Regions from separate parts of the Vibrio vulnificus NBRC 15645 genome, predicted to be linked through region 1. Evidence: riboswitches for the same ligand, from Rfam matches in the RefSeq annotation. Region 1 holds a riboswitch; each other region holds the start of a gene.
The links. Region 1 has a riboswitch for thiamine pyrophosphate ahead of thiC (phosphomethylpyrimidine synthase ThiC). Riboswitches for the same ligand answer to the same signal wherever they lie in the genome.

Region 1 (10,852 bases):
TCAAAGCACCAATGCCAATTTTATCGATCCCCGCTCGCGCCAAACGGTCTGGCGTTTCGAGACGATAGTTGAAATTGGTTTTGTTGCCACGCAAGTGATGTTGCGCATAAGTCGCTGGGTGATACGTTTCCTGATAAACCATCACCGCATCCAACCCCAAAAGCTTCAACTCTTGATAATGCTCTTGGCTAAGCGGCTGCACTTCCATCGCCAGATAGTTAAAAGCGCGTTTGATTTGCGGCAGCACTTGGCGGAAATAGTTCATGCCAACCTTACCTTCATGCTCCCCCGTCACCAATAAAACGCTGTCAAACTTCATTGCCTTAATCGCCGCAATTTCTGCATCAATTTCTTGCATCGTGAGCGTGCGGCGTTTTAGGCGATTCTCCATTGAGAAGCCACAATAGGTACACGCATTGGCACAGAGATTAGAAAGATACAGTGGTATATAGAGCGACAACGTATTGCCAAAGCGTTTACGGGTTAACGCATAAGAACGCTGCGCCATCACTTCTATATAGTTCTCCGCAGCTGGCGAAATCAGCGCTTTAAAGTCTTCCAAATCGAGTTTGTTTTTGCTCAGCGCTCGCTCGACATCGAACGCAGTTTTGGCGTAGATCGATAACCTAATATCGTCCCAATTGAGCTGATTAAAATGTTCAACGAAACTCATGATGTTGCTCCGGTCAACAGACGCACTTTCTCTTGCTAAGAAAGGCAGTCATCGAGAAAAGAGGTCAAAGGGCTGGATGCCACTGCGTGCGACACTTTGCCAGCAAGCCCCGACTCATAAGCCAAACGCCCTGCCTCTACCGCCAATTTGAATGCAAGGGCCATGGCGATGGGATTGCGCGCAGCGGCAATCGCGGTATTCACTAGTACCGCATCGGCACCCAGTTCCATCGCATAAGCAGCATGAGACGGCGCGCCAATCCCGGCATCCACCACGACCGGCACGCTCGCTTGGTCGATGATGATTTGTAGGAAGTCCTGCGAAACCAAACCTTTGTTCGAGCCAATTGGCGCACCCAATGGCATGACGGCAGCGCAACCCACTTCTTCCAATCGCTTACACAAGACCGGATCAGCATGACAATAAGGCAACACCACAAAGCCGTCTTTTACCAGCTGCTCTGCCGCCGCTAATGTTTCAATCGGATCAGGCATCAGGTATTTCGGGTCGGGATGAATTTCCAATTTAAGCCAATTAGTGCCCAATGCTTCACGCGCTAAATGCGCCGCAAAAATGGCGTCTTTGGCATTCTTGGCGCCGGAGGTATTGGGTAGTAAATTAACCCCCGCTGACAACAGTGGCGACAAGATGTCATCTTGCTGATCGTGGATATCCACTCTTTTCAACGCCATAGTAGCAAGCTGTGAACCCGATTGTTTGATGGCTTGTGACATCAATTGGCTGTTAGCAAATTTGCCGGTGCCCGTGAACAAGCGAGAATGAAATTGTTTGTCTGCGATTTTGAGCATGCGCTTATCCTCCAGCAATTGCCTGAAATAGTGAGATAGCATCACCACTACTGAGCGTTTTGGTTTGCCATTCGCTGTGTGGGACAACTTGATTATTGATTGCAAAAACACAACCCAAGTGAGGCAGTGAGAGATGCTCAATGATGGATGCCAACGTCGCGTTGGTTGGCACCTCGTAGCTTTCGCCGTTGATGCTAATGGCTATGGTGTTCATTGCTTGATTCCTGTTTCTGAACCTGACAAACGCGGCAACTTGGATCTTTCACTACCGCTAACTGCTGCCAGCTTAACGTGAGCCCATCAAACAGATGCAACTGATGGCAAGCGGTTTTAAACCTTCCCGTTGCCAGCTTTTGAATCGTTGCGATTGCTTGATAATTTCCCATTAGCCCCACAACAGGGCCTATCACCCCTGCATCGCTGCACTTGCTCTGCGTGGGATTCTCTGCAAATGGAAAAAGGCAGTGGTAGCACGGAGGGTTTACTGACGTCGTTGTCGAAGAGGCATCTTGTTTCGCTTGGATTGAGTGGCGTGAGCCAAAGTCAAACGCGATAAATTGCCCTTTCCAACCAATTGCCGAGGCAGACACCAAAGGCGTGCATTGATTCAGGCAGGCTTGGTTGATCAACTGGCGTGTTGGAAAGTTGTCCGTACAATCGAGCACGATGTCCGCCAACATCACTTCCAAGTTGAGACGCTGCTCATTCAAACGCTTATCAATGGTGCGAACACGTAATTCTGCATTGAGTTGCTTCAACTGCTCTGCCAGTGCATCCACTTTGAGACTGGCGAGATGTTGCTGACGAAAGGCAATTTGACGCTGCAAATTACTCTCTTCGACCACATCATCATCAACCAACACCAAATGGCCGACGCCCGCCGCAGCCAAATAGAGCGCCGCTGCGTTACCCAGACCACCGCAACCAATGATCAATACATGTGCTTGAAGTAAGTTGGCCTGACCCGACTCACCGATTTCCGTTAATGCAATTTGTCTTTGATAACGAGTAAAGAGCCGATCATTCAACATGATTGGCCTCGCTTGTTGGCTCAAGACTATGCGTAGATACTGAGTCGAAACGCGCAAGCGTTGCATTAGAGACCATGACTTGCTTGAAGTGGTCTATTGCTGCCTTCACGTCTTTCGCCAAAGTGATCGCTCGCACCACGGCTAGTGAAGAGACTCCACATCGCCATACCGTCGCCGCATTGGTTTGATCGATACCACCAATGGCGACCGTGGGAACGCCGGTGATGGACTCATCATAAGGCATGGTATCAATCAGTTGCTGATAGAGTTTTAGCCTCACCAGCCCTTGCGGCAATGAAGGCATCTGTTTGGTGGTGGTAGGGAAAATGTGCCCTAATGCAATATAACTGGGCTGAAGTTGTACAATGCGTAACAGCTCATAATAGCCATGCGTAGATAACCCTAGTGCAATACCTGCATTCGCCAAGGCGGCTAAATCGGCCACTTGCAAATCTTCCTGCCCTAGATGCACACCATAGGCTTGATGCTGAATCGCTAGCTGCCAGTAGTCGTTGATATAGACTTGTGCACCATAATGTCGGCCTAGCTGTATCGCACGCACAATCTGTTGCTCTAAATCGGTTTGGTTTGGATCTTTAATCCGCAATTGGACCGTTTTAATTCCTATAGGCAATAACTTCTCGATCCAACTGACATCGTCAACCACGGGATAGAGCCCTAACTGTTGAGCGCTAATCCGCGGAAACGCTTTTGTTAACGCTTCAATACTGTGGCTTGGTAAGATACCGAGCTCATCCAGGCGCAACACTGGAGTAGGAAACAAAGCAAAATCCGACACCCATGTTTCACGTGAAACATTCAACATCGCACGTGCCAAAGTCAGGCAATCTTCGATTGGAAAATCAAGTGCGCTGAGCGTGACCACCCACGCCAAATGTCGATAGTTCGATTCCACACTATTGTTCTGAGGATAGTTTGGGAGTAATGAATATCGTAGTGCGCGAGTTTCATCGGCTAAAGGATGTCGCCACACATCGAACACTTCTCCTTGCTCCCCTTGCAAATTGATCAACAGAGTCTTGGCATTGCGACCTGAGCCCAAATAGGTGAATACGTCTGTGAGAGCAAGCGAATGATGATAATGAAGCGCAAAGTCATACGCGCCGAGATGACGACTGTCGTTATGGGTAAGATCCGTTTCGAATACGACCGTTTTGGCTGAAGAAATCAGTTGCAGTGTACGAGTTGGGCTAACGCCCAACTCTATATGGTCAATGGCAAAGCCTTGCTGCTTTGCCAAGAGCAAACACTGCTGAATTTCTCCCGTCAGCTCAATAATGGCAGAAGGAATCAGCAGTCTCATTGTTAACCCTCTGCGACTTCTTCATGACTCACTGCGGGGTGGTACAACTCCGAACCCGACGCTTTGAATTCCGCGGACTTTTGTTTCATCCCTTCCAATGGGTCATCCAACAGCTTCACTGCTATCGCCTGTCCTTCCTCAGCCTGTTGCCCTTTAGCATACTCACGAACTTCTTGCGAAATCTTCATCGAGCAGAATTTGGGGCCACACATCGAACAGAAATGCGCAACCTTGCCCGACTCTTGTGGCAGGGTTTCATCGTGGAATGCACGTGCCGTATCGGGGTCGAGCGAGAGATTAAATTGATCCTGCCAACGGAATTCAAAGCGAGCTTTAGACAATGCGTTGTCGCGAACTTGCGCGCCCGGGTGCCCTTTGGCCAAATCCGCCGCGTGCGCAGCCAGTTTGTAGGTTATCAAGCCGGTTTTCACATCTTCTTTATTGGGTAGACCTAAGTGCTCCTTTGGCGTTACGTAGCAAAGCATGGCACAGCCATACCAACCAATCATGGCCGCACCAATCCCAGAAGTAATGTGGTCATAGCCAGGGGCAATGTCGGTGGTCAGTGGACCTAAGGTATAGAATGGTGCCTCATGACAATGCTTGAGCTGCTCATCCATGTTCTCTTTAATCATGTGCATCGGTACATGCCCAGGACCTTCGATAATCACTTGGACATCGTATTCCCACGCGATTTTGGTTAACTCCCCTAACGTTCTGAGCTCCGCAAACTGCGCTTCATCATTGGCATCGGCAATCGAGCCAGGACGCAAACCATCGCCTAATGAAAGCGCTACATCGTACTTCGCACAAATCTCACAGATCTCGCGGAAATGGGTATAGAGGAAACTCTCTTGATGATGTGCTAAACACCACTTAGCGATAATCGAGCCGCCACGCGATACAATGCCTGTCACGCGTTTCGCCGTCATTGGGATATAGCGCAGCAGCAAACCCGCGTGAATCGTAAAGTAATCCACACCCTGCTCAGCCTGCTCGATCAGCGTATCACGCATCACTTCCCACGTAAGGTTCTCAGCAACGCCATTGACCTTCTCTAGTGCTTGATACATAGGCACGGTTCCAATCGGAACTGGGCTGTTGCGTAGAATCCATTCCCGAGTTTCGTGAATGTTTCTCCCGGTCGACAAATCCATCACCGTATCACCGCCCCAACGAGTCGCCCATACCAACTTCTCCACTTCTTCTTCAATCGACGAAGTCACCGATGAGTTACCAATGTTAGCGTTAACTTTCACAAGGAAGTTGCGGCCGATGATCATCGGTTCGGATTCTGGGTGATTGATGTTGGAAGGAATGATCGCGCGACCTTCTGCTACTTCACGACGCACAAACTCTGGGGTAATTTCCTTAGGTAGATTCGCACCAAAATTTTGCCCTGCGTGCTGCTGAGTCAAAACTTCATCTCGATATTTGGCGCGTCCCATATTCTCGCGCAAAGCGATGTATTCCATCTCTGGGGTAATGATTCCCTTACGTGCATAATGCAACTGAGTGACACAATGGCCAGCTTTGGCACGACGAATGCGAGGCAGATTGCCATATCTCAACTCATCCAGCGTTTCATCTTCTAAGCGCTCTTTAGTGTAGACCGAGCTGACATCATCAAGGACTTCGGTATCGGCACGCTCTGCAATCCACTCTTCTCTTAACTTAGGAAGGCCATTATAGAGGTCGATTTGATGAGTCGGGTCCGTGTAGACCCCCGAGGTGTCATACACTCTTACCGCTTCATTTGGCTGAAAGATTGGCGCCTCTTTGGTCCCGCCAACTAGGCTGTCAGCCAAGGAGATTTCGCGCATTGGCACTCTAATGTCTGAGCGAGAGCCCTCGACATACACTTTGGTGGAGTTGGGATACGGCTGCACAGAGAGTGTATCGATGAATTGTTTAGCTTCCAGTCTCGCTTGTTTGCGATTCGACATAGCATTTTTCCTTTCTTGTTATGCTGGATAAAAAGGTTTTGGATAAAAATGCTTGGCGGAAAGTTGTGACAAGAGGCGTTGAACACACAATTTAGAGATTCAATTTGTGGATTCAAGCTTTGATAAGACACCAGTTTGCACTGGTACAAGTATCTTCTCTTGTTCCCTTCGCAGGTTCTAACCTGATCAGGTTCAACGGATCCCGAATAAACGGTCTCAGCCCTAAGGCACTCCGACAAGTGAAGCGATTATATGAAATCGGCTTGGTTAAACCAAGCCGACCTGTTTAAAATTTAACTCTATTTCGCTCATTGCTTCACGATTTGAGTAATTGGAAACCTACCCAAGCAGCAGTAATACTCAAAGTCACGTTTAACACAACGTTTAAGCCCATTTTGAAAAATGCGCCTTGCTGCATCAGCAATACGTTATCCATCGAAAATGTTGAGAAGGTTGTTAGTGCCCCCAAAAAGCCCAAACCGATTATTTGTCGCCATGGCTCAGTTGCCAGCAACTCACTTTCAAACGCGGCAATCAAAAGCCCCATAATAAAGGAACCGACCACGTTTACAGTTAACGTACCATATGGAAAACCTCTGCCTAACAACACAACACAGAGCTCTGACACTAAGTAACGAGAACAAGCGCCAAAGGCGCCGCCCAAGGCGATGAAACCCATAATCGCAAATTGACTCATAGCAACCTCACAAATCTAATGGCCACATTGTAGCCACATCCACACAGAGATCGAGTACAAAAAACAATAATTTCATTTAGATAACGTATCCGTAAATCGCCAAGATTTAAAAAGTTACAGGAGTCACTTTACTTCAATGTATCCCATCAATCCGGTTTTCATATGTTCAATCACGTGGCAGTGATACATCCAACGACCAGGGTTATCCGCAACAAACCCCGCTTTGGCACTGCCATTCTTGCCTAGCAAAACAGTATCAGTATGAAACGGTTCTGCGAGGGTCTGGCCATTTAATTCCAATACAGTAAATGTGTGTCCATGCAAATGAATGGGATGATGATATTGCGTCACGTTCTTAAGATTAAATATGTAAGTTCGCCCTCGCTCTAACGTTGCTAACGGCGCCGGAATTGAATCTTGGCTCATCCCCTCCCAGGCACGTTTATTCACCAACCAAAACGTCGGCAGAGCTTGGCCAGATTTATCTATCGGAGTAACAGCCCCTTCCCATTCAAAGACAAAATCAATTTGTTCAGCCGTTTCTAAATCTAACGGCGCAATTGGATTGAGCGGCAATGTTGGCAGTGTATTCTGGTTAGATAGGTCCGATTCGACCGATTCAAATGCACAAAGAGCAAACGGAAACTTCCCTTTCATTTGTCGCACATAGAAACGCTCTCCAACACCTGGAGCCATTAACCCGACATCAACCCTCATTCCAGGCCCAATCTTGTGCTCAGAGAGCTTGTAAGGGGTTTTTATTGGGTTTCCATCTATTGCTATAACCCATGCATCCACACCTTCAATAGCGATAGGATAAGTGATGGTATTGTCCACATTTGCGATTCTCAGCCTCGTCATCGCATTCGCTTTCAACGGATAGGTCGGTTCATGGACGCCATTCACCGTTCCCCACTCACCGGGAGTTCCCATACGGGCGCTTAAGCGTGGGACCAATAACGATTTCCATTCACCTTTCTCATTGAGATGCCAATGCTTAAGCATTAGAGCATGGTCTTCATCAAAAGAAACTGGCTCTGCTTCATCAACAATGATTAACCCAACTAGCCCCATACCTAGCTGCTTGACGCTGTTCATATGAGGGTGATACCAAAATGTTCCTGCATCAGGTGGAGTAAAGCGATAAGTAAAGCTCTCCCCTGGCATAACGGGTTTTTGACTCAAAAAGGGAACACCATCCATCTCAATAGGTACACGCAAACCATGCCAATGGATTGTGGTTGGCTCGTTGAGTTTGTTGGTGAAGTGAATGATCACTTCTTCCCCTTGTCGACAACGAATCGTAGGGGCAGGAATAGCGCCATTAAAGGCGAGCACATCCGTAGTAAAACCAGGCACCACCTCAGCGGTAGCCGGTTCTGCAGTCATCTCATAGACAAACCGACCATGATGAAATGGCGCTCTACGCGACAGTGAACACGCAGGGAGCAGCGTTAATGCGGAAAACGCCAATGAAGCTTGAAGAAAGCGGCGGCGAGAAATATCCATATGTGGCCTACTGATTTGATTAATTGGCCTAAGTCTAACCAAATATTAATAATCATTCTCAACTATCTATCATACCAACATAACTAAAAATATGATCTAATTGAGGCTGTTACTTCTTTGTAATAAATGACGCTATGGACAGTCTCAATAACCTTGATTTAAAAAACTTGCTAGCCAACAAAAATCTATTCAAATGAAGATGCGATTGCTCGCATTGGCCCATTTTAAAGATGGTCACTCTCGAACCCAAATGGCTAAGTTCCTTAAGGTAAGCAGAGCCAGTGTGAATCAATGGGTACAAACATTCCTTGAAGAAGGGCTTGAAGGGCTACAAGAGAAACCAAGAACGGGTTGGCCAGCAAAACACGACAACTCGACTTTGGACTGAGCGTAGCTCAAGACCAAGAGTGGTAAAAAAGCAGCAGTTTGAATATGCGTATTTGTTTGGCTCAGTATGTCCCGCTAGAGGTATTGACGAGGCAATGGTCGTTCCTTGGGTTAACAAGAACATTATGGTTGAGCATCTGAAGTAGATCTCCGCGGTGACCGAAAAAGGTCGTCACGCTGTGGTCATTATGGATGGCGCGGGTTGGCATACCAATGACATTGCTGAGCCATTTGATAATGTCAGTATCATCAAGCTCCCAACCTATTCTCCAGAGCTAAACCCGATAGAACAAGTGTGGAGTGGGTTAAGACAACACTATCTCGCCAATCCATCTTTTGCGGATTACGAAGACATTGTCTCCAAAGTATGTAGGGCTTGGAAGAGTTTTTGGGAATGTTCGGCCAGAGTCAGACAGATGTGCTCGAGAAGCTGGATAGACCTGACAGTTAATTTTCCAGATTGGTATGACAAGTGAATGTTCCAAACTAGTACACAATCGGTGGTTAACGCAAATACCTTCTAGTTCTCAAACGTCAGAAATGACGAAAGCCTGCAAATTACTTTGCAGGCTTTCTATGTAGTGGCGGAGAGATAGGGATTTGAACCCTATCTAAGCTTGCTTTCTTAAAAAACATCCTTTTTAACTCAGGACGTTACCCTGATGCATTAAAGTCAGGGTTGAACAAATGTGATTCACATTAACCATAAGCCATTGAATCAGGTTCGTCAATCGAAAGTATAGCGGCACCTTTTGTGATAAACTTATTTTTAGACAGAAACTTCTCAGCAACGATGCTCAATTGGCAAAAGATAAATTAACTCAAGTATGGAAATACTTTGATAGGTAAAAAGAAAGACCTGTAATAATTTATTGTCTACGTAGAGGGTTAGGTAATAGCAGGAACCAGTGCAAATTAACGGCAAGCGATAATAAGTTAGTGTTTCCAGTAGTCTCTTTATGTAGATGCATATATCCGTGTCCAATTTTATAAATTAAACACGGATAATAATTAAGTTTGAAAGATCTATTTATCTGCTAACTCTAAGATTCTGTTAAATGGCTTGCAATGTTCCTCTAGCTTAGTGCTGCATGTTAAAAAGCTAAATGATTTCTTTGGGAGAGACTGATATCGCGCTACAAGGTTCATTTTATTGATTTCGTTTTCATCTTTATACTTAGTGTATGCACCTGAGTAGGATAGATGGTCATACAGGTCAGATAAAGCGAACTCATCAAGTAATAAATCCATGATAATTGACTTTTCATGTTGATTTATTTTGGTAGTACTACCAAAAAACGCATTGTCGCCAATGTCTCTTCCATGCACAACATTAACAGTTATCTGATTGCCTAAGATTATTTGCAGTGCCTCTTGTATTTTGTCGATGGCATCTTTGGTATAAAGAACGGTACAAATATTAAGCACTTCAAGCTCTGAGAATGTATCAAAGAGATTTGTATGATCTTCATCAGTAAAATAAAAATAGTTGTCGTTTGGCCTACTACCTTCACCTATTAAATAGAACTTTAAGGCTCTTTTCACCTGAGATCCAGTAAGAACAAGATCTGTAACAAGAGTTGCTTGCTTCGAATCCTTAGTGAGTGAACGTGGCGTGAATGTGGCAACGCCTCTACCAATTTCGTTGTCGCGATAGAGGATCCTATGTGTACCGTTATAATCAGCAACGTCTTTGAGCAAAAAGAGGTTGCTGTTTGGCGTATCTAGTTCCTTTACTTTGTCTATGAACTTCTGTATCTCATTTTCCAGCATGCATTCGTGTGATCTAATCAAAGTAATTAATGGTTGATGGAACTTCTGTGGTAAGTGGTGAAGCCAATTTCTTAGCCGATCTTCCGCTTCTAATAACGAGATACCATTATGATGTTTCACTATACATGAAGCATCATCAAAACCGTTTAGTGAGGTTATATCTCTAGCCGATGATGTAATGGAAGGGTAACTATGTTGTAACTTCTGTTCTTCTATTAGAACACTGTAACGCTCCCAAAGAGTCGAGTACATGACGCTTAAACAATTAGCTAAGGAAATAATATAAACCGTTTCACCACTTTGATAAGAATAAATATGCTGAGAACCATTTATCAAGGCTAGATGTTTCGTTTCAAACGGTACAACCTCTTTCAGTTTAGGGTTTACTATTAGCACATTGTTGAACGGATAACTTTGAGTATCAATCTTTACAGCTCTTGATGTCAGGAAAGCATTGACTTGAGATAACTTAAAATCTTCAAGCGTGATGCTATTTTTATCAAGTTGACTGTTGGCAATTTGCTCTTTAATTGTCTCTATATAAGTTAAAATATCTTCATGCAGATGGAAAGGTATAGTAGTTAAAATTTCCTTACTTATTTTAGAAAGGGAATGCTGGATACAAAACAACACAGAGTGTAGATTAGAATCATCTATCTCCATATCGTCTTCAACTATAAATATATGCTGACTAATCACTTTA
Region 2 (10,852 bases), on a different replicon from region 1:
CACCATCAAGAGCGTACCTTCTCCCGAAGTTACGGTACCATTTTGCCTAGTTCCTTCACCCGAGTTCTCTCAAGCGCCTTGGTATTCTCTACCCGACCACCTGTGTCGGTTTGGGGTACGATTCCTTACAATCTGAAGCTTAGAGGCTTTTCCTGGAAGCATGGCATCAATGACTTCACTACCGTAGTAGCTCGACGTCGTGTCTCAGCCTTAAGAGTATCCGGATTTACCTAAACACTCAGCCTACGCACTTGAACCTGGACAACCGTCGCCAGGCCCACCTAGCCTTCTCCGTCCCCCCATCGCAATTGTAAGAAGTACGGGAATATTAACCCGTTTCCCATCGACTACGCTTTTCAGCCTCGCCTTAGGGGTCGACTTACCCTGCCCCGATTAACGTTGGACAGGAACCCTTGGTCTTCCGGCGGGGAGGTTTTTCACCCCCCTTGTCGTTACTCATGTCAGCATTCGCACTTCTGATACCTCCAGCATGCTTTACAACACACCTTCAACGGCTTACAGAACGCTCCCCTACCCAATGTTCAAAGAACATTGCCGCAGCTTCGGTTTACAACTTAGCCCCGTTACATCTTCCGCGCAGGCCGACTCGACTAGTGAGCTATTACGCTTTCTTTAAATGATGGCTGCTTCTAAGCCAACATCCTAGCTGTCTAAGCCTTCCCACATCGTTTCCCACTTAGCTGTAATTTGGGACCTTAGCTGGCGGTCTGGGTTGTTTCCCTCTCCACGACGGACGTTAGCACCCGCCGTGTGTCTCCCGGATAGTACTTACTGGTATTCGGAGTTTGCAAAGGGTTGGTAAGTCGGGATGACCCCCTAGCCTTAACAGTGCTCTACCCCCAGTAGTATTCGTCCGAGGCGCTACCTAAATAGCTTTCGGGGAGAACCAGCTATCTCCGAGTTTGATTGGCCTTTCACCCCTAGCCACAAGTCATCCGCTAATTTTTCAACATTAGTCGGTTCGGTCCTCCAGTTGATGTTACTCAACCTTCAACCTGCCCATGGCTAGATCACTCGGTTTCGGGTCTATATCCAGAGACTATGGCGCCCAGTTAAGACTCGGTTTCCCTACGGCTCCCCTAGATGGTTAACCTTGCCACTGAATATAAGTCGCTGACCCATTATACAAAAGGTACGCAGTCACACCACGAAGGTGCTCCTACTGCTTGTACGTACACGGTTTCAGGTTCTATTTCACTCCCCTCACAGGGGTTCTTTTCGCCTTTCCCTCACGGTACTGGTTCACTATCGGTCAGTCAGGAGTATTTAGCCTTGGAGGATGGTCCCCCCATATTCAGACAGGATAACACGTGTCCCGCCCTACTCGATTTCACTGAACATGCATCGTCAACTACGGGACTATCACCCTGTATCGTCGGACTTTCCAGACCGTTCGTCTAACACATGTAAAGCTTAAGGGCTAATCCAATTTCGCTCGCCGCTACTTTCGGAATCTCGGTTGATTTCTTTTCCTCGGGGTACTTAGATGTTTCAGTTCTCCCGGTTCGCTTCATTGAGCTATGTATTCACTCAATGATACTGGCTTATGCCAGTGGGTTTCCCCATTCGGAAATCGTAGACTCAAGTGGCTGTTACTGCCTCATCTACGCTTATCGCAAGTTACTACGTCCTTCATCGCCTCTGACTGCCAAGGCATCCACCGTGTACGCTTAGTCACTTAACCATACAACCCCAAAGGGTCTTTGTTAAACAACCAAAGTTGCTATCTCATTATTTGAATGAGCGAGATAGCGTTGATTTTGCCGGACTCAATTTCGAATAGTCACTTAACAGTGACATTCCCAAGAACACTTGAATGTGTTTGTTGGTGTTTGTCTTAAAGACAAACATTGAGAACTTTACAAACAACAATAAATTGTTGTTTTGTCAGCTTTCCAAATTGTTAAAGAGCAATGCAATTCTCTATGAGAAACACACTTTTTAAAGACTTTCAGCGTCGAAAAATCAACCACAGACATAAAGAAGGTGGTTTTCATTAAGAAACACTAAAAATATTTAAAGAGTGGTGGGCGATACCGGGTTCGAACCAGTGACCCCTGCTTGTAAGGCAGGTGCTCTCCCAACTGAGCTAATCGCCCATTGCGTTCAAGAATGGTGGAGCTATGCGGGATCGAACCGCAGACCTCCTGCGTGCAAGGCAGGCGCTCTCCCAGCTGAGCTATAGCCCCAACTCTTGAAGTAATGGTGGGTCGTGCAGGATTCGAACCTGCGACCAATTGATTAAAAGTCAACTGCTCTACCGACTGAGCTAACGACCCATGGTATCCCGTAGGGGAGTCGAACCCCTGTTACCGCCGTGAAAGGGCGGTGTCCTAGGCCTCTAGACGAACGGGACACTAAGATACTCTAAACTTTCTAAACCATATCAATCTGTGTGAACACTCATCGCAATAATCATCGTATAAGGAGGTGATCCAGCGCCAGGTTCCCCTAGCGCTACCTTGTTACGACTTCACCCCAGTCATGAACCACAAAGTGGTGAGCGTCCTCCCGAAGGTTAAACTACCCACTTCTTTTGCAGCCCACTCCCATGGTGTGACGGGCGGTGTGTACAAGGCCCGGGAACGTATTCACCGTGGCATTCTGATCCACGATTACTAGCGATTCCGACTTCATGGAGTCGAGTTGCAGACTCCAATCCGGACTACGACGCACTTTTTGGGATTCGCTCACTTTCGCAAGTTGGCCGCCCTCTGTATGCGCCATTGTAGCACGTGTGTAGCCCTACTCGTAAGGGCCATGATGACTTGACGTCGTCCCCACCTTCCTCCGGTTTATCACCGGCAGTCTCCCTGGAGTTCCCGACATTACTCGCTGGCAAACAAGGATAAGGGTTGCGCTCGTTGCGGGACTTAACCCAACATTTCACAACACGAGCTGACGACAGCCATGCAGCACCTGTCTCAGAGTTCCCGAAGGCACTCCAGCGTCTCCGCTAGATTCTCTGGATGTCAAGAGTAGGTAAGGTTCTTCGCGTTGCATCGAATTAAACCACATGCTCCACCGCTTGTGCGGGCCCCCGTCAATTCATTTGAGTTTTAATCTTGCGACCGTACTCCCCAGGCGGTCTACTTAACGCGTTAGCTCCGAAAGCCACGGCTCAAGGCCACAACCTCCAAGTAGACATCGTTTACAGCGTGGACTACCAGGGTATCTAATCCTGTTTGCTCCCCACGCTTTCGCATCTGAGTGTCAGTATCTGTCCAGGGGGCCGCCTTCGCCACCGGTATTCCTTCAGATCTCTACGCATTTCACCGCTACACCTGAAATTCTACCCCCCTCTACAGTACTCTAGTCTGCCAGTTTCAAATGCAGTTCCGAGGTTGAGCCCCGGGCTTTCACATCTGACTTAACAAACCACCTGCATGCGCTTTACGCCCAGTAATTCCGATTAACGCTCGCACCCTCCGTATTACCGCGGCTGCTGGCACGGAGTTAGCCGGTGCTTCTTCTGTCGCTAACGTCAAATGATAGTGCTATTAACACTACCACCTTCCTCACGACTGAAAGTGCTTTACAACCCGAAGGCCTTCTTCACACACGCGGCATGGCTGCATCAGGCTTGCGCCCATTGTGCAATATTCCCCACTGCTGCCTCCCGTAGGAGTCTGGACCGTGTCTCAGTTCCAGTGTGGCTGATCATCCTCTCAGACCAGCTAGGGATCGTCGCCTTGGTGAGCCTTACCTCACCAACTAGCTAATCCCACCTGGGCATATCCTGACGCGAGAGGCCCGAAGGTCCCCCTCTTTGAGCCGAAGCTATCATGCGGTATTAGCCATCGTTTCCAATGGTTATCCCCACATCAGGGCAATTTCCCAGGCATTACTCACCCGTCCGCCGCTCGCCACCCGAGAAACAAGTTTCTCTGTGCTGCCGCTCGACTTGCATGTGTTAGGCCTGCCGCCAGCGTTCAATCTGAGCCATGATCAAACTCTTCAATTAAAAGTTTTTTGAAGCTTTCGCTTCGGCTCAATGAATACTGAATAAATTGACTGTGCCGATACTTAGTATCGTTTTGGTCACTCAGTTCATTGATAAATCTTTTGGATTATCATCAACGAGTGCCCACACAGATTGATAGGTTTATATTGTTAAAGAGCTTTGCTTTTCGAGAAGTTTTTCTCTCAAAGCGGAGGTGCATTCTAGCGAGTTAATTTGAAGAGTCAAACACTTTTTCAAATTTATTTTCTCAGAAGCTTTTACCTCACCCGACGTTGCTGAGGCCTTACGCCGTCTGCCGTGTCGGTGGATGCGCATTATAGGGAAGGCAGTTTCTTTGGCAAGTGCTTTTCGATAAAAAATGTCATAAACCCGTTCGCATGCGCAAACAATGAACAAACGGTTATTTTTCTTGATTCCATGTTAAGAAAAAGCATCTATTTTCGTCAGAAATCGTTCAACCAAGCATCTTGGAAATCGGATACATTGAGTACTCTGTGGCTTTCTTCCCACTGATGAATCCTTTCCAGCTCATTCAATACACTCTTTATTGTCAGTGTATTGTTGTCTAACTCGAACACTTGCTGCTGAGTTTGATAGTAGAACTTGAGAATGGTTATTGCTTTCTCATTGTGTTCGTTGTGTGCAGCATTCTTGAGGATATTCAATTTTCGATAGATCTTTAAATGAGTCTGTTTGAGCTTCCACACATACAAGAGCTCATCAAAATAGCGATGTGTCTTTATTTGATTCATTATTGAAAGCGTACTGACAAACGCTATTAGTACTCCTAAAAGATTCCAAACAAAATTGCCCGTCGATTCGCCTTCTACAATCTCTGTGTTGCCAAATAGGGCAATCAACAATGTACTAAATGCAATGGCAGAACAAGCAAAAGCCAGTAGAAATGCCACTATCACCATGTTCCCTTTCTTTCTATATTCTTCTTTATTTATTTGACGCACGAATACCGCCCTCCTTCTTTTAGTGCCAGACTAGTTTAACCAAGCAATACGCACTCGCAACGTTTCCTTTGTAAGCTTTCTCTCAATCGCTCTCTCTTTCACTCTACACTTTGATAGCAGCATGACTCGCAACAGACTATTTGTTGGGTATATACTCCGTGCATTCGAATTCACTGCAAAGGTCTATCATGCGTACATTTGTATTACGCGCACGCGCTGCGCCGACAAACAGTCGAGCGTTATTAGAAGGGGTCGGTAACGAGGCTCATACTGAGATTCTTGCACATACTCTGATGAACACGATGTTTGTCGCACAGTCACATCGCCAAGATGTTGTCGTTCATCTGGTTTTAGAGAGTACCAAAGACTTTTCGCGTACGATTACCATTCACTCTAACGAAGTTTCAAACGTGGGTGGCTTCCACGAGGCAAACTTGTTGAACATTGTTGTTCGTGCGCTTGATGCTTCTACGGGTATGGGCAAAGAAGAACTAAGAAATGTCGAACCAGGTGTGACCGTTCGTACAATTAGCTTTGAACGATTGGTCCAGCAGTTGGCTGAAGACCATCAGCTATATATGTTGGAAAAGAAAGGCGAGTTTGTTCGCGACATTAAGTTTGCCGCCAATCCTTGTTTTTTACTTACTGACCATATTCCGATGCCAAAGAAAACTTTTAACAGTCTGAAGCGTCTCGGAACGCAAAACATTAGCCTTGGCCCTAAAATGTTGTTTGCCTCCCAATGCGTCACTCTGATTCAAAATGAATTGGATCTGCAGGAATAAATGCGAAGGGCTCATTAGAGCCCTTTTTCTTGCTCAAAATTCATCATTGGCGTTCTCTATCCCAATCAAGACGTAGATAACACTCCAAGTGTCTTTGTTCCCTTGAATACTCGCTTGCGTCGAGTTCAATTACTGATATCATTTTTGCCAACATAGTCGGGGAGCCTTATCGGCTGAGATCGCTACGCGAGACCCGTTGAACCTGATTCAGTTAATACTGACGTAGGGAACTATTACGCGCATATCGCTTTCTGCTTTATGCGTTGGTATACCAATATAGTTGGTAATATTGTTGGTATAGACAGTTCCTGTACGTCTTGTTCTAGGATACAAGATGCTACTTACTTCAACTACTCAATCTCTTATTCCATGCGTTCTCACCATTGCCGGTTCTGACAGTGGGGGTGGAGCAGGTATACAAGCCGATATAAAAGCCATTTCAGCCACGGGCAGTTACGCAAGCTCAGTGATCACTGCCATCACCGCGCAAAATACGATGGGCGTTAATGCCGTATTTCCGATCCCTACCGAGTTTGTTGCAGCGCAGCTGGATGCCGTTTTCAGCGATCTCAATATTCAAGCGGTTAAAATTGGTATGCTTGCAGACCGTCATATTATTCGATTGGTTGCCGAAAAAATTCGCCAATATTCGCCAGCGAAAGTGGTACTCGACCCCGTGATGATCTCCACCAGCGGCCACGCGTTATTACAACCAGATGCGATCGCCGCACTGAAGGAGCACTTGATTCCACTGGCAGATATCGTGACGCCGAATATCCCTGAATATGTGGCACTCACCGGAATGCCCATCCCTAACACTGAGCAAGAGATGATCTCGAGCGTCGAAAGTTTAAAAGCGCTGAACTGCCCTGCCATCTTATTAAAAGGCGGGCATTTGTATAATGAGTCCCACAGTAGCGATCTTTTGATCACGCCACAGTTTTGTGAATTCATCCGTAGCAAACGCCACTCTACACGCAACACCCACGGTACTGGCTGCACGTTATCTTCAGCCATCGCGTCTTATTTGGCTCAAGGTCATCGCTTACACAAGGCTGTCTTTTTGGCCAAGCAATACATATCACAGGCGATCGCTCATGCCGATGAGCTATCCGTTGGTCAAGGTCATGGCCCCGTCAATCACTTCTTTGCAGGACACATGAACGTCCGCTAGAAAAGGCCTCCATCGTCATCTTTTGCTCGGGAGTAAGTGCTGTCCCATGGCCTACAGTCACTACCCAGCGCTACCGAGCTTAGAACCCATCTCGAAATAATTGACAGATGCTTGATACTTTCATCTTGCACACTCACCTATAATGGCGGTTTTTCTTCACAAGCTTTCTCGATGAAAACAGTATTCACACCAAAACGTTACTCACTAGTCGCTCTTTCGTGTTTCGCAGCTTTGCTGACTTTAGTTACTTGGTTTGCCTCAGGTATTGATTTGAGGTCTCCTGTACCAGATTTTCTTGGTCTCACTTTTACCCTAGTGACCGATTCCGCTGGCAGTAAAGGCTTTGCTATTACACTGGTCGCTTTAAGCTTGCTGGTTTTACGTCAACACTCTGGACGATATTTTGTTGTGGGTCGATTTGCTGTACTAGCACTTATGCTGGTTTTAAGTTTTGCTGGAAAAACGGGATTAAAGCAACTCACAGAGTCACCCCGCCCCTACACCGAATGGATGGCTTCTGAACATTTAGTTGATACCCCACAAGCATTCTACAATCTCGATGCGACTCAACAAGTAACACTAGTAAAGACACAGGAAGAAACGATCAGTCCATGGCGTTTGCAACATTGGGAAGGTGAAACCGATTATTCCTTCCCCTCGGGTCATACAATATTTGCCAGTTTATGTGTGGCTTTCTTTGGGGGTATCTTTCTGATGCAAAAGCGCTATGTGGCGTTTGTCACGACCCTTGCTTGGGCGAGTTTGGTCGCTTATAGCCGCTTATGGATTGGTATGCACCGACCAGAGGATCTATTTGGCTCACTTGCGTTTATTGCCATGATCACAGCGCTATTGCCAAATTTTCTACCGATACCAACATCAGTCAGGAAGTTTTTACGCATTCGGGAAAGCACAGTTTAAAGCAGCCGTGTTTCATATTTGCCGACCAAGGATAGGGAGGTGAATAATGATGAAGAAACTGAATGGTGTTCAAAATAAACGTAAAAAGAAGGTCGTTTGGTAAAAGTAGGACAACCAAGCGACCAAAAGCTATTTAAGCTAAGCTAGTTTTACAACCAAAGCATAGAAAGTGTTGTCTGTGAGGACCAACTCACTTAGACGAGCACATTATAGCGAGACAATACGGAAAGGAAAGAAATAAAACCCATCATCCGTTATTTACTGACTTTTCTGTGACATCACTGGTTTACCTTTGGTTAAATTTCAACCCACTAGAAACCTTTCTAATTAGCTCAGCATATAGGACAGCTAATATGGACGACTGCATAGCCGATCGCCATATAAAGCGCTTTTTCCGCTTCTTTAGGATCACCAGAGATTCGATTGGTGAGAGACATTCGTCCTTCAGCACTACAAATGATCTCTCCCACGTTCTGGATGAGGTTCCGAAACATTCTATCTTCATTTACAGCGTTAACCCATGAGAGATAAAAGGCTTCAGGGGATGAAAATTCAAGAGCTTGGATGATGTGTTCGACCGCTTTCGGTTTAAGCTCATCCAATAACTCTTCTTTTTTCTTAAAATGCCCATTGACGCAAGAACGACTCACCCCTGTTTTCTCAGCAATATGCGTATAGGTTAAGTGTTCATAGCCTTCTAGCAGGAGTATTTTAAACGATGCATCTATAATATTTTGGTGTGTTTTTTTGGCCACAGCTTGGCTGACTCTTGGCATTGTCATCTCCTACTAAAAGCGGCAAATCCTAACGCTTTCATAAAACCTGCTCAAGAAAATTGATCGATAAAGTGGTCCGACTTTAGCGACATTCTCCTCTCATAAATCCGTTATTATTATTATCAACAAGGCTCAAAAAGCGCAACAATCAATCAAAAAGTATCATTTTATGGCACTCGCGATGATAAAAAAGACCACAATTTGAGTGTTTATCAATAACAAATATAAAAGACATTATCTTTTATTTATTTTCACAAAGTTCGATATCAGTATGCCTCACACTATTGGGGATAACCAAAAAGCAAAAATCCTTCGCGCAATACGAAGGATTTTGTTCAGTCGATAACATTTTAAGTCAGGTATGAGCAGGCGCAACTATGAAAATTAGAGATCACGCATTAAGATTTCGTACTCTTCTTGCGCTTCTTTAACCAAACTTTTTAGCTCTTGCGCGTCTGCGGTAGCAAGCATCACTTTCCAAGGAGAGTGTGCTTGTTGACAAACTAATGCCACCCCTTGTTTGTCACTAGAGAAAGCCAACTGTTCAAAATCAGCCACATAGTGTTGACGCTGACCTTTTATTTCAACATCAAGCTTTCCTACTGGGTTGATTTCTACATGTGCATAGCGCTCTGGTTTAATACTCACTCGATAATCCCTATGTACCGTGATCATGACGCCCTCCAAACTGTGCGGTTACCATCCCAACATCAGTTTAGGAGAGTTTCTACGCAGTGGAGGCCAAATCGGTTGGAATATTGATCCCGGTTAACTTGTCGTGCAAAAAACGTAAAAAATTGCGCATATCGAGTCATTTGACTGGGCATTTAATCAGACAACACCTGCTGCTGGATCACCTGCAAAACACCAGACTCTTCATTGCTTGGTGCGATAAAACGAGCGAGTGCTTTCACTTCAGGATGGGCGTTGGCCATCGCATAGGAATGGTAGCTTTGTTTAAGCATTTCTACGTCATTGAAATAATCACCAAAGCTCATGGTTTGTTGGCGTGTAAAACCCAACGTTTGCTGTAAATGTCTAATCGCCGCGCCTTTTGACGCTTCTGCGTTCATCACATCCAACCAAATCTTGGCACTCACCACCACCTGATGGGTCGCATCAAAACGTTCGCTGAATGATGTGTGTAATTTTTCTTGTGAACCTTCAAAATGACAAATCGCCACTTTGATGAAAGCCTCATCAACATCCAGCAGATCGGGGACATATTGGCAGCGATGGTAATACTTACTGATTTCTTCAATCGCCTCAGGATGCTTTGTTTCGACATAAGCCGATTCTTTACCACATAGCACAATGTGGGCACCATCAATGGTGCGAGCCAACTGAATAATGTCTTTAATATCCGTGCTAGCTAAACCACAGCTGTAGAGCTCTTTTCCTTGATGCATGACTAATGTGCCGTTTTCCGCAATAAACATCATGCGCTCGTTGATTGGGGAAAACGTCTCACGCAGGCTGTAATACTGCCGACCAGAGGCAGCCGCAAAGATAATTCCTTTATCTTCTAACGTTTGATAGATGTGGAAAAACTCTGGTGCCAATTTTCCTGATGGATCCAGCAGGGTGCCATCCATATCGGCAGCAATGAATTTGATTTCTGACAACGACATTTAATTACGACTCTAAACAGAAGAGAAAGGCCGTTATGTCACCAGAAAATATCGAGTTTGTACAGTCTTGATGAGTGGTATAACTCATAGAGAATATTACTTAAAAAGCGGTAGCAGCTGCTTAAACTCTGGACATTTCCCATCACGCATTAATTCAAAAAGCGCCATTTCCAACCCCGACAAACCGATGCCATTGGCTTCAAATTTTCTCAACGCTAAGGCTTTGTTTTGTGGGTCTCGGGATGAGACACAATCTGTCACCACCTCAACTTGGTAACCCATTTGTTTCAAATCAACTGCCGTTTGATAAACGCAAATGTGCGCTTCAATTCCGCATAGCAACCACTGCTCTACTTCGCTCGCTTGGATGGCATTGCTGATAGTTGCTGTACCGCATCCAGAAAAAGTCGACTTATGAAAAGGTTGATAACCTTGCAACGCATTGGCGATAGGCCCAACCGTAGCACCTAAATTTTCAGGAATTTGCTCCAGCCAAATGATGGGTAAACCCAACATTTTTGCTCCTTCAATCAACTTAGTGATGTTGGTGATCATCTGTTCACTTTGATCCACCATCTGCGCCAATTTCCCTTGCACATCCACCACGATTAGCCCAGT
Region 3 (10,852 bases), 250 kb from region 1:
AGCATCAACTGAGTTTGGACGTCTCTTCTAATTTGGTGTCCACCAGTTTGGCTATCCATGGTGGCTTACAGCAAAAACCACAGATGGTTTGGTCTGGGGAGTTGGAGCGCATGTTCGCCACCACTCAGCAAGGGACGTGGACCTTACAACAAGCGACGGCAATTAAAGCCAATATTGATCAGCAACAGGTGGATGTCGCCGCACATTGCTGGCAGCAAGAAGGTTCAACGCTGTGCCTAACGAAAGACATTCGCGTCGGTGAAAAAGGCGAAGCCGAGCTGGCATTAAATCAGTTTGATTTCGCTCAGATTGCGATGTTTTTGCCGCCTGAAACAAAGCTCGATGGCAGCGTTGACGCAACAGTGTGGGCCAAATGGGCACCAGAGAGTTCGCCGCAAGCCAAAGTGTCACTGCATCTACCCACAGGTCAGGTTCAACAGAAAGTTGAACAAGTCGTGACGCTCGGTTGGGACGACATCAACCTCAATGCACAGCTGCATCAAGATCAATTGAACGCGGATTGGCAGATCAATGTGAGTGAGAACGGCGATTTGAAGGGGCAACTGCAAGTGGCCGATGTGCAAGCCAGCGATCCACAACTGAAGGCTAAGTTGGCTCTTAGCCAGTTCAATTTGGATTTCTTGGCACCTCTGGTTGGGGAATACAGCGTGCTGAAAGCGCTGATTTCAACTGATCTGTCGGTGTCGGGTTCGGCTTATCACCCTCAAGTGAAGGGCCAGTTCCTAGTGGACGATATCCAAGTGAACGGCGATATCAGCCCCATCGACGTGAAACAGGGCAAACTGGCGATCGATTTTCGCGGTTATGACGCCGATTTGGCAGCCAACATTGTCACCCCTGACGGAGAGCTCAACGTCAGTGGTGAGGCTAATTGGCAGCAATTGGATAACTGGCACAGTAAGGTGCGAGTTTTTGCCGATTCCCTCAAAGTCGACATGCCGCCGATGGTGAAAATTAAGTTGGTGCCGGATATGACGATTGAAGTTAATCCGACGCTGGCCAAAGTGACGGGCAGTTTGGCTCTGCCTTGGGGGCGTATTGTGGTTGAAGAACTGCCACCAAGCGCGGTGAGTGTGTCGAAAGATCAGGTGCTGCTCAACGACCAACTTGAGCCTATCGATAAGTCTTCTTCGATGCCATTTAACGTTCAAACCGACATTAACATTTCGATTGGTGACGACTTCAAACTGGCGGCATTTGGCCTTGAGGGGGGCTTAAAAGGCCAGTTGAATGTCACACAGAAAGACAAAGGGCCGTTTATTCTGGGCGAAGTGAACATTGTTGACGGGACCTATCGTTCTTTTGGTCAAGACCTCTTGATCAAAGAAGGCAAAGTGTTGATGAACGGGCCTGCCGATCAGCCATATGTGGCGATCAAAGCAATTCGCAATCCAGAAAATACCCAAGATGATGTCATTGCAGGGGTTAAGGTCACTGGCCCTGCCACCGAGCCAAGTATTACGATTTTCTCCGAACCTGCCATGCCGCAGGCCAATGCGCTTTCTTACTTATTGCGCGGGCAAGACATTGATGGCGAATCTGGCGGTGGCAGCGCAATGACCACGGCCTTAATTGGGTTGAGTCTGGCCAAAAGCGGCAAAGTCGTTGGTGAAATTGGTCAGGCGTTTGGCGTGCAAGATCTTCAGTTGGATACCGCAGGTTCCGGGGAAGACTCACAAGTCACGGTCAGTGGCTACATCATGCCAGGGTTGCAAGTGAAGTATGGGGTGGGTATTTTCAAACCGCTTGGTGAGTTCACAGTGCGCTATCGCCTGATGAAAGACCTTTATCTAGAAGGGGTTTCTGGGGTTGAAAGTGCCGTTGATCTGCTTTATCAGTTTGAGTTTGATTAAAATCTCGCCACGTGCTATCAAACCTTAACTTGGTCAAACATCGCACATCATGCAGATAACACGGAGGCGTTATGCAGCATTTGGTTTTTGTCTATGGCACCTTGCGCAAAGGGGAATCTAACCACCATTATCTCGAGAAAAGCGAGTTTTTAGGTGGTTGTCAAAGTGCTCAAGATTATCGTCTTTATGATCTCGGAGATTATCCTGCGCTGGGTGAAGGCAATCGTGCTATCAATGGCGAGGTCTACTTGATTGATGATGAGACGTTACTAGCGCTGGATAGGTTGGAAGATGTGCCAGTGGAATACCGCCGCGAAACCATCGAGACCCCATTTGGCCAAGCGTGGATTTATCTCTATCAAGACAGCAGTAAGTTGGTGGAGGAAATTGCCTCAGGAGATTGGTGCCAACGCGTTTGAGCGATTGACTCTCGAAGGCCGTATACCGTGATAGGTTGGTTTGGTCGTTGTGGATGAAGAAACGACAGAGCCTTGAGAGCCCATCTCAATAAAGGAGACCAAGCATGAAAGCACTGGTATTGACGATCCCGTTGTTGTTGCTGACTGGCTGCGTACAGACTCCGTTACCGCAATCGGATCACGCTTTAGATTGGCACACCTTTGGCGTTGAAAGCGCGTTAGAAGGTAAGATGGCTTTAAGCGAAGCACGTTTATTCAAATTGGCGGAACCGCGAGACCTCTCGGCCAATTTGGTGGCCTCATACCAAGCGGGCTACCAAGAAGGTAAGCAGCAATACTGTCAGCAAAATGCCTATATGTTGGGGGTAATTGGCAAGCCTTACTATGGCATTTGTGATGATGTTGATCCCTTCTTCAAGCAAGACTACCTATCCGGAAAAATGTCGACGGCTGGTGGTTTGTAAAGATGAAAGAGGCGGTAAGAACCGAAGTGCTTGTCAGGATCAAAAAGAGCTGTGTTCACACAGCTCTTTTGCCTTTCAATGAACAAGGATTATTTGCTCTGTGCACGCTGATAAGAATCTAGGATCTCTTTGCGCGCGGCTTCCACGTCTTCCCAACCATCTACTTTGACCCACTTACCTGATTCAAGCTCTTTGTAGCGCTCAAAGAAATGGGTGATTTGCGCTTTGAGCAACTCAGGTAGATCGTTGACGTCTTGGATATGATCGTACTCTTTGGACAGTTTGGAGTGTGGTACTGCCACGACTTTGGCATCTTCGCCGGATTCATCGGTCATTTTAAGCACGCCTACCGGGCGACAACGGATCACTGAACCAGGCATCAAAGGGTAAGGGGTTGGGACCAACACATCGACAGGGTCGCCATCCAATGAAAGCGTGTGATTAACGTAGCCATAGTTGCATGGATAGAACATCGGCGCCGACATAAAGCGATCAACGAACACCGCGCCAGACTCTTTGTCCACTTCGTATTTGATCGGATCCGCGTTGGCTGGGATCTCAATAACCACATACAGATCATCAGGCAGTGATTTGCCCGCCGGGACGTTATTTAAACTCATGAGTGATTTCCTTTTCTTTAGTTTTGGGGCTGAATGGTGATAATTTAGCCGCAAACAGGCAGAGCTGTAAACCGAGTGCGTTGGGCTTTACAAAGTGGCTAACAAAAAGCGCCTGCTGTTGCAGGCGCTTTGTCTCATTCTTTAGGCTTCGTCACGGTGAATTTCTAAAAACTCTTCGACTTTTTTCACCATATTGGTGGAGCCGACGAAGAAAGGCACGCGTTGATGTAATTCCGTTGGTTTGATATCGAGGATGCGTTTTATGCCATCTGAGGCCAACCCGCCTGCTTGTTCAATCAAAAAGGCCATCGGGTTGCATTCATACAGCAAACGCAGCTTACCCTGAGGGTGGCTTTGTGTGCTTGGGTAAAGATAAATACCGCCCTTAAGCAGGTTGCGATGGAAATCCGCCACGAGCGAGCCGATGTAGCGAGAGGTGTAAGGACGGCCATCTTCTGGCACATTTTCCTGGCAATACTTAATGTATTTCTTCACGCCCATTGGGAAGCGAATGTAGTTGCCTTCGTTAATCGAGTAGATCTTGCCATCTTTCGGGATCATCATATTTTCGTGCGACAGACAGAAGGTGCCGAGTGATGGATCGTAGGTGAAACCATTCACGCCATTGCCCGTGGTGTATACCAACATGGTGGAAGAGCCGTAAATGATGTAACCCGCAGCCACTTGTTTGTGCCCTGGCTGCAAGAAGTCTTCTTGAGTGGGAGGGGTGCCAATAGGGGAAACTCGACGGTAAATAGAGAAAATGGTGCCGACAGAAACGTTAACGTCGATGTTTGACGACCCATCAAGAGGGTCCATCAACACCACGTATTTGGCGTTTTTGTTGAGCTCTTTATTAAAAGCAACCGCCTCATCTTCTTCTTCACTCGCTACGCCACACACTTGGTCGCGTGCTTCGAGTGCCGATTTGAATTTTTCATTCGCATAGACGTCCAACTTTTGTTGAACTTCGCCTTGTATATTCTCTACTCCTGCCGCGCCTGTGATATCAACGAGACCCGCTTTGTTGATTTCACGGTTAACGATTTTGGCCGCCAAGCGAATCGACGACAAAAGAGAAGAGAGATCACCGCTAGCGTGGGGGAAGTCCGCTTGTTTCTCAACAATGAACTCGCCAAGGGTGCGCATTCCAGACATGTTATTTCCTTAAACTTCGCTGAATAATGTTGGGGGAGTTTGAGCGGCATCTCTTGATGGATGTGACGAAGGTTATCGTTTGCGCTCCCAATAAGTTTAAGGTTTAGATCTTATTAATGGTAATGAAGTAACCGACGCAGATCTCAATTTGTATGTCGAATGAAACCGGTTGATTACACGGAAGAGTTCGATAAAAAGTGGCTGAAAAAACAGCGTTTGCTTCAACCCAACAGCAAAAACTGAGCGGCATGTGGCACAAGGCCAACAATGCTGCTCGCTTTTCTAACGGTTATCATGATAATGAGAACGAGAAAAAACAGTCTGATGGCAGGATTCAATTTATGCATATTCATATCTTGGGAATTTGTGGCACTTTCATGGGTGGTGCTGCAATTTTAGCGCGACAGTTGGGCCACAAAGTGACCGGCTCTGACGCCAATGTTTACCCACCAATGAGCACCTTGCTCGAGTCTCAAGGTATTGAAATTATTGAAGGCTTTGACCCTTCTCAACTCAATCCTGCGCCAGACTTGGTGGTAATTGGCAATGCCATGAGCCGTGGTAACCCTTGTGTTGAATATGTGTTGAATCACAACCTGCGTTATACCTCTGGGCCGCAGTGGCTGCAGGAGTTTTTGTTGCATGACCGCTGGGTGCTCGCGGTATCGGGCACGCATGGCAAAACCACTACCTCGAGCATGCTGGCGTGGATTTTGGAAGATTGTGATTACCAGCCGGGATTTCTTGTTGGTGGCGTGCTCGGTAACTTCGGTGTCTCCGCGCGTTTAGGCGAAAGCATGTTTTTTGTCGTTGAAGCCGACGAATATGACAGTGCTTTTTTCGACAAGCGATCTAAGTTTGTGCATTACCATCCTCGCACCTTGATCATGAATAACTTAGAGTTTGATCATGCAGACATCTTTGATGATCTTGAAGCGATCAAGCGACAATTCCACCACTTAGTGCGTACTGTTCCTGGTAATGGGCGTATTTTGGCGCCCAAGCAAGACGTCGCATTAGCGGATGTGTTGTCACGAGGCTGCTGGAGTGATCAGGAGTTTTCCGGTCAAGATGGAGAGTGGCAAGCGGTCAAACTCAGCAAAGATGGTTCACACTTTGAAGTGTGGCTGCAGGGTGAGCAAGTGGGCACGGTGCAATGGGACTTAGTCGGTGATCATAATGTCGATAATGCGTTGATGGCGATCGCCGCGGCGCGTCATGTGGGTGTGACGCCTGATCTGGCTTGTGAGGCACTAGGGCGCTTTATCAATACCAAGCGTCGCTTAGAGCTGAAAGGGGAAGTCAATGGTGTGGCGGTGTATGACGATTTTGCCCATCACCCAACTGCGATTGAACTGACGCTCGCTGGTTTACGTAATAAGGTGGGCGATAAGAAAATCATCGCGGTACTGGAGCCACGCTCAGCCACCATGAAACGTGGTGTGCACAAAGAGACTTTGGCGGCCTCACTCAAGCAGGCGGATGAAGTGTTCCTTTACCAACCAGAGTCAATTGCTTGGTCGGTGCAGGACGTGGCGGCTCAATGTCAGCAACCCGCATTCACCAGTGATAACATTGACCAGTTTGTGGCGAACATTGCGCAGCGCGCCGAGGCAGGAACACAGATTTTGGTCATGAGCAATGGCGGTTTTGAGGGTATTCACGGTAAATTACTGACCGCTTTAGAGAAATCAACGCGCTAGAAAATACATACATTAGATGAGCATGAGAAACCAAGAAAAATCGATCACGTTAGCCTTTACTGGCGCCTCTGGCGCGCCTTATGGGCTACGTTTATTACAGCAATTACTGGCGGCAGACTACCGTGTCTACCTGCTGATCTCTTCTGCGGCAAGAGTGGTGTTGGCTACCGAGCATGGTCTCAAACTGCCAGCCAATCCTGACGCCGCGCAACAAGCGCTAGTGAAGCATCTGGGTTGTCCTGCCGACAAGCTGGTGGTATGCGGTAAAGACGATTGGTTCTCGCCAGTGGCTTCTGGCTCGGCCGCACCGAAGCAGATGGTGGTTTGCCCTTGCTCGGCAGGGAGTGTAGCGGCGATTGCTCATGGCATGTCAGACAATTTAATTGAGCGTGCCGCTGATGTGGTGATGAAAGAGCGTGGCCAATTGATTTTGGTGGTGCGTGAAACGCCCTTTTCGACCTTGCATCTTGAAAACATGCACAAGCTTTCGCAGTTAGGTGTCACTATCATGCCCGCCGCGCCGGGTTTCTATCATCAACCTCAGTCGATAGACGATCTGATTGATTTTATGGTCGCGCGTATCTTGGATCATCTCGGCATTGAACAGGTTTTGGTGCCGCGTTGGGGATACGATCATCGCAATGATGGTGACTCTGTATAGCCAAGCGAAGGCATTCCGATTACAATCCGAACCACTCATCGGGGAGCTTATCTGTTTGCACATTGGTGCATTACAGAGGCTGAGATTAGGCCTGTGCCTAGGACCCGTAAACCTGAACCAGATAATGCTGGCGTAGGAATTGAGTCGGGATTAATTTGCAAGGACGATTAACACCTACCTCAAGCCTGTGCCGCTCAACTCATGTCAAATGGAGAGCGAGCCGTGAAACACACTCTAAACCTGATAGCCCTAGCGTCAATCACTTCAATGATTGGCGTCTCTTCTTCTGCACTTGCGGCGGATAAAACCTTAACCATTTACACCTACGATTCTTTTGCCTCCGATTGGGGCCCAGGCCCGACGGTCGAAAAAGCATTTGAAGCGCAGTGTGGCTGCGATGTGAATTTTGTCGCGCTGGACGATGGGGTATCGATTCTCAACCGCTTGCGTTTAGAAGGCAGCAATACCAAAGCGGATATTGTTTTAGGTTTGGACAATAATTTGATGGCAGAAGCCAAAGCCACAGGCTTACTTGCACCACATCAAGTGAACACCCAAGCGCTGTCATTACCAAATGGTTGGGCTGACGACACATTTATTCCTTACGACTACGGTTACTTTGCGTTTGTTTACAACAAAGACAAACTGGCGAATCCACCAAAAAGCTTAAAAGAGCTGGTGGAATCACGTGATGATCTGAAAGTCATCTACCAAGACCCTCGCACTTCTACGCCCGGTCAAGGTTTGATGCTGTGGATGAAGTCGGTGTATGGCGATGACGTGACGGGCGCATGGCAGCAATTGGCGAAGAAAACTGTGACGGTCACGAAAGGTTGGTCGGAAGCGTACTCGATGTTCCTCAAAGGGGAATCGGATATGGTGCTCTCTTACACTACCTCACCGGCGTACCACCTGATTGCTGAAAATGACGCACAATTTGCAGCGGCAGATTTTAGCGAAGGTCACTACATGCAAGTGGAAGTCGCCGCAAAAGTGAAAAGCAGCTCAAATCAAGCGTTAGCCGATCAGTTTATGCGTTTCATTTTAAGTGATGAGTTCCAAGGGGCAATGCCTACGGGCAACTGGATGTACCCAGTGACCAACGTGACGCTGCCAGAGGGCTACGGCAGTTTAACGGTGCCTGAGAAGGCATTGAGTTTCAGTGCAGAAGAGGTGGCGAAGCAGCGTAAAGCTTGGATTCGCGAATGGCAAAGCGCGTTGACGTTTTAAGGCGTAGCATTGAATTCGGTTCCTAAATTGGGCATTGGGGTCGCGATGATCATCGCGACCTTTGTTGTTTCTGCTCTCTCGGCGCTCTTGTTGGCGACGCCGACGCTGGATCTCACTGCGGTATGGCAAGATCCTTATTACCGCCATGTTACGCAATTTAGTTTTCTTCAAGCGACGTTGTCGATGCTGCTGAGTGTCAGTTTGGCGCTTCCCGTCGCACACGCCTTGTCTCGGCGACATTTTGTTGGCCGTTCATTATTGCTCAAATTGTTTGCGTCCACCTTGGTGCTGCCAGTATTGGTTGGCGTGTTTGGCTTGTTGGCCATTTATGGGAACAGTGGTTGGTTGGCGAGTATATTGGCAAGCTTTGACGCCAAATTGCCCTTTTCTATCTATGGATTGAGCGGCATTTTGCTCGCGCACGTGTTTTTCAATTTACCGTATGCGGCGCGATTGCTGCTGCAAACCTTAGAGTCGATTCCGGCAGAGCAGCATAAACTGGCGGCTCATCTTGGTATGAACAGTTGGCAGAAGTTTCGTTGGGTCGAATGGCCGCGATTGCGTCAGCAACTGCCACATGTGTGTGGCTTGGTGTTCATGCTTTGCTTCACCAGCTTTGCCGCGGTGATGGCATTGGGCGGTGGGCCAAAATCGACCACGATTGAACTGGCCATCTATCAAGCGATTAAGTTCGATTTTGATTTGCAATCGGGGGCGTTGCTCGCGATTTGGCAGATGCTGCTGTGCACGGTTTTGGTTCTGAGCATCCAACGTTTCACTAAGCCATTACCTGTTAGTGTTGGCAGCCAGCAAAGGCTTGAACCTATCACACCACCAAGCGGGTTGCAGAACATTTGGGACGCGATATGGATAGCCCTCGCATGTCTACTCGTCATACCGCCGCTTTTGATGGTGGTCATTAGTGGTCTCAACAGCAAACTGCCCGAAGTGATAAGCGATGGACGTTTTTGGTCGGCAATGTGGGCGTCGTTTCGCGTTGCGCTTGGTGCGGCCAGTTTGGCTGTGGCTGCCGCTATTACCATCTTATTGACTAGCCGTGCTTGGCGACTTCGAGCTCAGAGACATCGAGCAGACGGCATTGAAATGATTGGCACTATTATTTTGGTAACGCCAGGTTTGGTGGTGAGTACTGGGTTGTTTTTATTGCTGCGCAGTTTTGCAGATGTGTTCAGTTTGGCGCTGTTGATCGTCATCCTCGTCAACAGTTTGATGGCATTACCCTACGCGATTAAAACGCTCGCTCAGCCGATGCTGCATTGCGAGCAGCAGTATCAATACTTGGCTGCTACATTGGGCTTAAGTGGGTGGAATCGTTTTAAAATCGTTGAGTGGCGCGCACTGCGTAAACCTTTCGCCAATGCGTTTGCGCTCTGTTTTATGTTTTCCATTGGCGATTTGAGCGCAATTGCCTTATTTGGTAGCCAAGATTTTCGTACCTTACCGCTCTATCTGTACCAGTTACTCGGCAGTTATCAAATGGAGGCAGCAGCGGTGGTGTCACTCACGTTATTGCTGCTGAGTGTCGGCTGTTTTGCCCTGAGTGAGTCTTTACTCAGCACCAAATCGAATCAACATCAGGAGAAGTCACCATGCTAACGCTGCAACAGGTGCATTATTACTATCATCAAGACCTGTTTGCTTTTGATTTAGAGGTCGAAGCAGGCAGTATTGTGGCGTTGATGGGGCCAAGTGGGGCAGGAAAGTCCACCTTGCTGGCGCTGCTGGCAGGGTTCATCGCGCCTCAGTCGGGTCGCATGGCATTGGAGGGGCGTTTGCTCAATACGCTTTCTCCTGCGCAGCGCCCTTTCTCGATGTTGTTTCAAGAACACAATTTGTTTGCTCATCTTACGGTGCGTGACAACATTGCGTTGGGATTGCATCCCGGTTTGAAACTGACGTCACAGCAACAAAAGCAAGTGGAGCAAGCGGCAAAGCAGGTTGGCATTGGAGCCTATTTAGATCGGCTGCCAGAGCAGCTCTCTGGTGGTCAGCGACAGCGAGTGGCCCTTGCGCGTTGTTTTGTCCAGCCCAACCCAATTTGGTTACTGGATGAGCCGTTTTCCGCGCTCGATCCCGTCTTGCGTGAAGAAATGCTCTCGCTCGTCAAACAGCTGGCACAAGAGCGCGCCATTACGGTATTGATGGTGACGCATCATTTAAGTGATGCACGTGCCATTGCTAGCCATTTTGCCTATATCGACAAGGGTACCATTGCCGCGCATGGACCCATTACAAGCCTCAATGAAAAGCACAGCCACCCTGAGTTGGTAGAGTTCTTCCAAGCCGCAGTATGATAGATAAAAGCGGCAACGATCTGTTGTGGTGCAGAGATAAAAAAGGTTGGCAGTGAGCCAACCTTTGTTTCTGATCTTTTACAGCGTCGCTATTACTGTTTTAGCTCGTTTTCGATCGAGTCTGAAACCGCATCATCATTAAGCTGTTTTAAGATCTGGAAGATTTCACGGTAGGCCTTTGGTGGCTTATTCGCTTGCTTCTCTTTCGTTGCCATACGGGCTAGCTGGCGTAGGCGTTGGCGATCCGCGTCAGGGTAAAGGGCAACCACATCATCAATTGCACTGTCACCTTGCTCAACAATACGTTCACGCAGCGTTTCTAGCTTGTGTAGCACGGCGGTGTTTTGCGAGTGCTTGTTACGGATTTTGTCCAGCGCCGCTTGAATTGGCTCTGGATCTTCTTGGCGC

Region 2: linked by a shared signal. The riboswitch ahead of thiD (bifunctional hydroxymethylpyrimidine kinase/phosphomethylpyrimidine kinase) and the one ahead of thiC (phosphomethylpyrimidine synthase ThiC) in region 1 are both predicted to bind thiamine pyrophosphate.
Region 3: linked by a shared signal. The riboswitch ahead of thiB (thiamine ABC transporter substrate binding subunit) and the one ahead of thiC (phosphomethylpyrimidine synthase ThiC) in region 1 are both predicted to bind thiamine pyrophosphate.

The regions. Positions count from the first base shown of each region.
Region 1 is NZ_CP012881.1:1,430,302-1,441,153, forward strand. It holds gene thiH (2-iminoacetate synthase ThiH) at 1-673, opposite strand, end outside; gene AOT11_RS06600 (thiazole synthase) at 709-1,482, opposite strand; gene thiS (sulfur carrier protein ThiS) at 1,487-1,696, opposite strand; gene AOT11_RS06610 (HesA/MoeB/ThiF family protein) at 1,677-2,513, opposite strand; gene AOT11_RS06615 (thiamine phosphate synthase) at 2,503-3,837, opposite strand; gene thiC (phosphomethylpyrimidine synthase ThiC) at 3,840-5,783, opposite strand; TPP riboswitch at 5,930-6,028, opposite strand; gene crcB (fluoride efflux transporter CrcB) at 6,100-6,480, opposite strand; gene AOT11_RS06630 (multicopper oxidase family protein) at 6,604-7,989, opposite strand; partial or broken gene AOT11_RS06635 (IS630 family transposase) at 8,124-8,852, shown strand; gene AOT11_RS06640 (TOTE conflict system archaeo-eukaryotic primase domain-containing protein) at 9,403-10,852, opposite strand, start outside.
Region 2 is NZ_CP012882.1:150,795-161,646, forward strand. It holds rRNA gene AOT11_RS16480 (23S ribosomal RNA) at 1-1,705, opposite strand, end outside; tRNA gene AOT11_RS16485 (tRNA-Val) at 2,046-2,120, opposite strand; tRNA gene AOT11_RS16490 (tRNA-Ala) at 2,135-2,210, opposite strand; tRNA gene AOT11_RS16495 (tRNA-Lys) at 2,225-2,300, opposite strand; tRNA gene AOT11_RS16500 (tRNA-Glu) at 2,302-2,377, opposite strand; rRNA gene AOT11_RS16505 (16S ribosomal RNA) at 2,445-3,985, opposite strand; gene AOT11_RS16510 (DUF3087 family protein) at 4,429-4,947, opposite strand; gene trmY (tRNA (pseudouridine(54)-N(1))-methyltransferase TrmY) at 5,136-5,732, shown strand; TPP riboswitch at 5,880-5,978, shown strand; gene thiD (bifunctional hydroxymethylpyrimidine kinase/phosphomethylpyrimidine kinase) at 6,067-6,906, shown strand; gene AOT11_RS16525 (phosphatase PAP2 family protein) at 7,078-7,827, shown strand; gene AOT11_RS16530 (TetR/AcrR family transcriptional regulator) at 8,160-8,603, opposite strand; gene AOT11_RS16535 (hypothetical protein) at 8,988-9,278, opposite strand; gene AOT11_RS16540 (HAD family hydrolase) at 9,431-10,234, opposite strand; gene AOT11_RS16545 (hydrolase) at 10,331-10,852, opposite strand, start outside.
Region 3 is NZ_CP012881.1:1,183,733-1,194,584, reverse strand. It holds gene tamB (autotransporter assembly complex protein TamB) at 1-1,874, shown strand, start outside; gene AOT11_RS05400 (gamma-glutamylcyclotransferase family protein) at 1,946-2,293, shown strand; gene AOT11_RS05395 (DUF2799 domain-containing protein) at 2,398-2,757, shown strand; gene ppa (inorganic diphosphatase) at 2,847-3,377, opposite strand; gene fbp (class 1 fructose-bisphosphatase) at 3,519-4,535, opposite strand; gene mpl (UDP-N-acetylmuramate:L-alanyl-gamma-D-glutamyl-meso-diaminopimelate ligase) at 4,877-6,238, shown strand; gene AOT11_RS05375 (flavin prenyltransferase UbiX) at 6,255-6,899, shown strand; TPP riboswitch at 6,929-7,055, shown strand; gene thiB (thiamine ABC transporter substrate binding subunit) at 7,122-8,129, shown strand; gene thiP (thiamine/thiamine pyrophosphate ABC transporter permease ThiP) at 8,139-9,746, shown strand; gene thiQ (thiamine ABC transporter ATP-binding protein) at 9,740-10,444, shown strand; gene yjgA (ribosome biogenesis factor YjgA) at 10,537-10,852, opposite strand, start outside.